2 regions of the Francisella hispaniensis FSC454 genome follow, and region 2 is predicted to be linked to the other one. Evidence: riboswitches for the same ligand, from Rfam matches in the RefSeq annotation. Region 2 holds a riboswitch; the other holds the start of a gene.

Region 1 (3,446 bases), 350 kb from region 2:
CAAGCTACTTTATATGAATAATCTACAGCACCACTATTTTTAACCATTGCTATGATCTCATCAATCGCGTATTCACCATTTTCAATTGCTTTTTTGAGAATTTGTTGCTGTTGTTGATTAACATTAGCTAGCGTGTAAATTGTCGGTAAGGTCATTTTACCTTCATCAAGGTCATCACCAATATTTTTACCTAAACTTTCTGCATCAGATACATAATCTAGAACATCATCTGCAATCTGAAAAGCATTACCTAAATAAACACCGTAGTTTCTAATATTATCCTGATACTTAGCATAACTTTGTTTGTCTAGACTGATTACACCTGCTAATTCACAAGCAGCCTCAAATAATTTTGCTGTTTTGCAATATATCACTTTAATATAGTCTTCTTCACTAATTTCGCTATTGCGTGCATTTAATAGCTGTAGCACCTCCCCTTCTGAGATTTTATTAGTTGCATCAGCTAATATTTGCATAATTTGCATATTATCTAAACTTACCATCATCTGAAAAGCTCTAGAATAAAGAAAATCTCCAGTCAAAACACTGGCAGCATTACCAAAGACATTATTTGCTGTTTGCTTACCACGACGCAATTGCGAATCATCAACAACATCATCATGAAGAAGTGTTGCTGTATGGATAAACTCAATAATTGCGGCACATGCTAAATGTTTATCTCCATTATAATTTAAGGCTCTAGCAAACAACATTACTAACAGAGGTCTTAATCTCTTACCACCACTATTTATTATATAGTGGCTAATTTGGTTAATAAGCACGACATCTGAGCAAAGAGAATCAATTATGAATTGATTATTATTTTGTATATCCTCTTTAATAAGTGCCTGAATATCTTTTAGCTGTTGCATTATTATTTTATTGATAGTATTTAACTAAATTAGGATTAAGAATAAAGTAGCAGAATACATTTATCAATACATATTACTAAATAATCTAACTAATTATCTTCATCATGAGATATTTTAAAATGCTTTAATATCTGTTTATCTTGAATAGTAAGTTTTGTATCTTTTGTGTCAACACCTTCATTAAAACCTTTGATAAACTCTTGACAGTTAGCTTTATCTACTGTAATCATTTTTTTCAATCTTAGTTTATACTGCGCTGCTATAATCATCCCCACTTCATATGAGTCTTTATCTGAGATTTTGCTAATATTAGGCTTTTGATCTAGAATAGTATCATCAAAACCTAAGATGAAATCTTTTTTGACTAGCTCTTGGTCCATAGCAGCAAAACTTTTATGGGAAACTTTACCTAATGCCTGACCAATAGTATATGCATTATATGAGGTTTGTTCTACTGCAAAAGCTGATACTGAAAAAGCCAATGCTCCTAGGAGCAAGATAAATTTATTGATACTTTTCATTGTCTATAATAATTCAAAGATAATAGCAATAATTCTAACACAAAGAGCTAACAAGTTTACAGCTAGTTTATATGCTTTTATGATATTGCTTGAATAAACCTTTTTTATAATAGAAATATTGAATTACCTGTATTAATACCAAAATAGATAAACAACTAGAGACAATCACTGATACTAATGGCCAACCCAAAAATATAGCACTATTAATATCACAAATAATACTAATAAGTGAAAGTCCTAGATAAAAAATACTAAAACCTTCCGCTTGTTTCTGACGGTAATTTTTATAAATTTGTGGTAACCAGTAGAGATTATAAATAACCCCACTTATTGAGCCAAACCAAAGCAAAATATGATTACTCAAGCTAATAAAATAAATCATAACAATTACTAAAGATAAATATAAAAGTATAAAAATTGTATGTATAAATATATATTTTTCTCTACGATCATTTAAGATTTGAAATTGCTGAATTGTTAAAAACTTAATAAAATTATATCAACTAAAATATACTGCCACTGCATATTAAAACCAATAGCATAAATTAAATCTAAAGAGTTTGCTACAATCATCAAAGAATGTGTCCACAAACTAATTTCAAATGTTTTATGTTTAAACTGATTATGAATCGTTTGTGGTAGAAAATGGATGAAATAAATTATTAAAGATATATTTAGAGTTATGTAACCAAAATTTTCCATTATTGATATCCTATTATTTTAATCAAATAATAAGAGTTTGTATGATGCTCCTTTAGAAAAAAGATAACCAAACAAACTCCCTACGCTAATATTACTTAGATCAGGTACAAAGGGTCACTTCTCAGCCATTTTTAGATAAAACAGCACCCCTGTTGTCTTCAAGACATAACTATAACATAATTATACTTATTCAACCATAAAATTATCATGCGATATTAGTTAATAGTAAAACCAAAATATAGTACTCTGCAATAAAATATTGAATTTTTAAAGCTTAAAATTACTTTACAATTTTTATGATGGATTAAATGTACGTGTTGGTGATGGAAGTGTAGATTCGATTGGCTGATCAAATCGTTTTGTTTTAATAGTAGGACAACTATATACCTTTAAGCTTGGAGCAAACCATATTTTTTTGTTTTTAGATTTTCACTATTACAATTAACTTTGTTTTTTTAAGACTTGGCATATTTATTAATTTAAGTAATTTTAAAATACTAAGCAATAATAACTGAGATAGCAAATTTTTCAAATATAGATTTTTAATTTTATAAATAGATTCTTATATAAATTAGATCAAAATTACCCTTTTTTAGCTTCAACAGCTATTTTTTTGAAAAAACCTATTATCATCGTTATAAATAGTGAACTAAACACAATTAATAGTAAAACAGCTAAAAGTAACTTATAGGAGACTCCAGATATCATTCGTTCCTCTACGACACCACCAAAATCTGATATTTGCAGATTAGCTGTACTAAGCCACAGTTTATTAGTATCTATAGATTGTTTTAACGAGAACACCTGCATCTTTAAGTCATTGACCATAGTTATATATTTTATTATCATTGCTTGCGTTTGGCTATTTACGACATTATCATTAGATTTTTTAGCCATAAGATCTTTTAAAGTTATTTCATCTTGCTTTAGCAATCTATTATATTCGATTAGCTTTTCAGAAGATTGTTGTATATTTGTTTCGATACTTTTTTTCCAAAGTTGTGTCTCTTGTGTTATAAGAGTTGATTCAGAAAACTTCTTAATTATATCTTGATATAATTGCGATATACTTTTAGTATCAGTTTTTTTTGATTGAATTAGTAAAGTAAAATATGACTTTTGATCATCATATTTTTTCTTTAATTCATAATTGCTATCTTTAATAACAGCTTTTGTTTCGACACTATTTTGACCATTTGCTGTTACAAATTGCTTTTGATCACCAATTTCATATTTATCAAATGGATAAAGAAGAGTTACTTTCTGTAATAATTTATCTTGTGGATTAGCTTGTTTAAGCTCACTAAGAATATTTTGTAAAATTAGATTTAATCTATCATAGCCTATTATT
Region 2 (3,446 bases):
CAAATCTTGCTTTTGATAGAGCATTATCTCTTATTTGAGCGCCAGGAAAGCCTTTTGCTAAATCTGCAGCATGTGCTGCTAACTTATAAGTAACAATCCCCTCTCTTACATCTTCTTTATTAGGAAGACCAAGATGCTCTTTTGGAGTTACATAACATAACATAGCAGTACCATACCAAGCAATTTGAGCCGCCCCAATTGCTGATGTAATATGATCATATCCAGGAGCAATATCCGTAACTAATGGACCAAGGGTATAGAAAGGTGCTTCAAAACAGTCTTTTAACTCATAATCCATGTTTTCCTTAATTAATTGCATTGGAACATGGCCAGGCCCCTCTATCATAACCTGTACATCATGCTTCCATGCTATTTTAGTTAACTCCCCCAAAGTTCTTAATTCTGACAGTTGTGCACTATCATTAGCATCATTTATAGATCCTGGTCTTAACCCATCACCAAGTGAAAAACTAATATCATACGCTTTCATAATTTCACAAATTTCCTCAAAATGAGTATAAAGAAAATTTTCCTGATTATGATGTAAGCACCACTTAGCCATTATTGATCCGCCTCGCGAAACAATCCCTGTAATTCTATTTGCTGCCAATGTAACAAAGGCTTTTCTAACTCCAGCATGAATTGTAAAATAACTAACACCTTGTTCAGCCTGTTCAATTAAAGTATCTTTATAGATCTCCCAAGTTAAATCCTCAGCTTTACCATTCACTTTTTCTAAAGCCTGATAAAGAGGAACTGTGCCTATAGGTACGGGACTATTTCTAATAATCCATTCTCTCGTCTGGTGAATATGCTTACCTGTAGAAAGATCCATAACAGTATCTGCTCCCCACTTTACTGCTATAACCATTTTTTCAACTTCTTCTAGTGTAGAAGATGTAACTGCCGATGTCCCGATATTAGCATTAACTTTAACCAAGAAGTTCCTACCGATTATCATCGGTTCCAATTCTGGATGATTAATATTAGCCGGAATAATAGCTCTACCCGCAGCAACTTCTTCTCTTACAAACTCAGGAGTAATTTCTCTTTGAATATTTGCTCCAAATGATACTCCTTGATGTTGATTTGTATACTCTGTATTTAAATGAAAATTAGCTCTTAAAATATTTTCTCTAATTGCAACATAATACATTTCTGGAGTTATAATACCTTTTCTTGCATAATACATTTGCGAAACATTTTTACCATATTTTGCTTTGATAGGTACATGCCTGTTTCTAAAATTCAACTTATCTTCTTTAAATTGAGCATTGGTATAGTATGATGAGAAACATCCTAAATTTTGTATATCTTCATTTTTTTTGAGCCAACTTAATCTATGTCTAGACAAGCCCTTTTCTATGTCAACTGCGTTACCTGAAGAATACTCTCCAGATGAATCATAGACAAAAACATCTGGATTTGTACTAATATTACCTTCGATATTTGTATTTGTTTGAGCAATTTTTCTAAAAGGAACTTTTAGTGCTGTACTAAGACATTCAACATAACATTTTTCGGAATTTGGATATTTAATAGTTATTGTTGAGTTTTCTGTATTAGTTTGAATATCTTGATTTCTAGAGTTAGTCATTTCATCTCCTATTTTCAATTCAAACTAGTATAGGCAGATGAAATTAAAGGTATATTTTATACAGTAATAGAATCATAACTATAGCAAATACACTAAACTACACTTCCTACACTAGTGCTAACTAGATCAGGTTCAAAGGGTTGGAATATCCTCTCAGCATGATTCAAAAAAAATCATGCACCCCTGTGTTTTCAGTATAAATTTAATAGTATATATAAATCAAAGTCAAGTTAGTAATCAGCATTTTCTACTAGTAATTGTCTAAACTAACTATCTCAAGATGCTGCATTTCTGTTTGCAGAAACATCTCACCAACTGATCTAAATTTCAAAGGGATATCTGTAACATAAAACTTATACTCTGGATTAGAATTGTTTTTATTCAAAAGATTATTTTCAATTAGTAATTGCTCTAGCATCTTACTAGCTTGTAATGATGGATCTATAAGTTTTACATCTAAAATTTTTGCAATACTTTCTTTGATAATTGGATAATGCGTACAACCTAAGATTAAAGCTTGAATATTCTTATCATGAAAATAACTAAGGTACTCCTTAGCTACTAGTTCTACTATCTGACCACTAACAAAGCCTTCCTCTATCATTGATACAAACAGACCACAAGGATTACTATACACCTCAATATTAGGATTCTTTTTGTGAATCTGTAAAGCATAAGCATTACTATTAATAGTAGCTGGAGTAGCAATTACACCAACTTTACTTAGACTATCTACCAAGCTAACTCCAGCAGTTATCACATCTATTACAGGTATAGCTTTAGCAATCTCTTGGACAATATCTTTAGCAATAGCTGAAATAGTATTACAAGCAATAATTATTGCTTTGACTTCTTGCTCAATCAAAAACTTTGCTGTTTGTGCCGCAAACTTTTGAATCATAGCTCGCGATTTTGTCCCATATGGTATCCTAGCTATATCACCAAAATAAATAATATCTTCATTTGGTAATATATTCATAAGATTTTTAACAATTGTCAAACCGCCGATTCCCGAATCAAAAACACCTATAGGTCTATTATCAAGCATTATTTTTTCTCAAGTTTTCTAATAATTTTTCGGCGTGAACGAGTAGGCATCTTCTCAAGATATTCTTCTTTTGCCTTAATAAAAGGTATTAAATTCTCTAATGAAAGAACCGCTTGATTAGCATCGTCAGCAATGAAATTTTCACTTAATTGCGCTTCTTCATTTGCAAAAATTACTATCGTAACTACAGGCACGCCTTTGATATAAATCTTTTGATTGTAAAGGAACGTCTGTAAAACTTTTTTCTGTGCGAAGGTTTGCCTGATAGGGTTTTTAATTGTCTTAGCATAAATTTTATTATTTTGTGAAGTCTTAGATACATTCCATCGCTCAGCCATATTTTCAACTTCAATGTAACCACGGTTATTTTTAACTTCAATAATATATATACCCTTTCGTGATATTGCGATAAAATCAATCTCTCTATTGCCTACAGTTGATTTCTCATCAGGTAAAACGACTCTATTGAATAATACAAAATTGTTATCAAGCTTTTTTAACTCATCAAGTACAGTAGTCTCACCTTCAGCACCAGAGATAATTATATCTACAGGATTATCATCTTTTGTTATTAAGAAAAAAAATACAAATAATATAAATGCTAGAGTAATACCAATCTCTAGCGATTGAGTCACAAATTCAACATTCCCTAAATATAAATCAACTCCCACTATCAAGCCACACAGGATAATAGAGGCAAATAAGCTTTTTCTTGCTCTAATTAGGTAGTTTCGCAACCGTGCCCAAGTAAAGCGCAAAAAAAGCCTATTCTTTTTTAGTCTACTTTCTATTGCCATGATT

The links. A riboswitch is a leader RNA that binds a small molecule or an ion and turns the genes downstream of it on or off. The one in region 2 is predicted to bind thiamine pyrophosphate.
Region 1: another riboswitch for thiamine pyrophosphate. It lies ahead of FSC454_RS05915 (PQ-loop repeat-containing protein); the one in region 2 lies ahead of thiC (phosphomethylpyrimidine synthase ThiC).

Annotation. Positions count from the first base shown of each region.
Region 1 is NZ_CP018093.1:1,205,880-1,209,325, forward strand. Features, by position in the region: gene FSC454_RS05905 (polyprenyl synthetase family protein) at 1-872, opposite strand, end outside; gene FSC454_RS05910 (hypothetical protein) at 962-1,393, opposite strand; partial or broken gene FSC454_RS05915 (PQ-loop repeat-containing protein) at 1,461-2,095, opposite strand; TPP riboswitch at 2,155-2,256, opposite strand; gene FSC454_RS10110 (hypothetical protein) at 2,678-3,446, opposite strand, start outside.
Region 2 is NZ_CP018093.1:860,826-864,271, reverse strand. Features, by position in the region: gene thiC (phosphomethylpyrimidine synthase ThiC) at 1-1,597, opposite strand, end outside; TPP riboswitch at 1,684-1,792, opposite strand; gene murI (glutamate racemase) at 1,848-2,645, opposite strand; gene FSC454_RS04235 (nuclease-related domain-containing protein) at 2,645-3,442, opposite strand.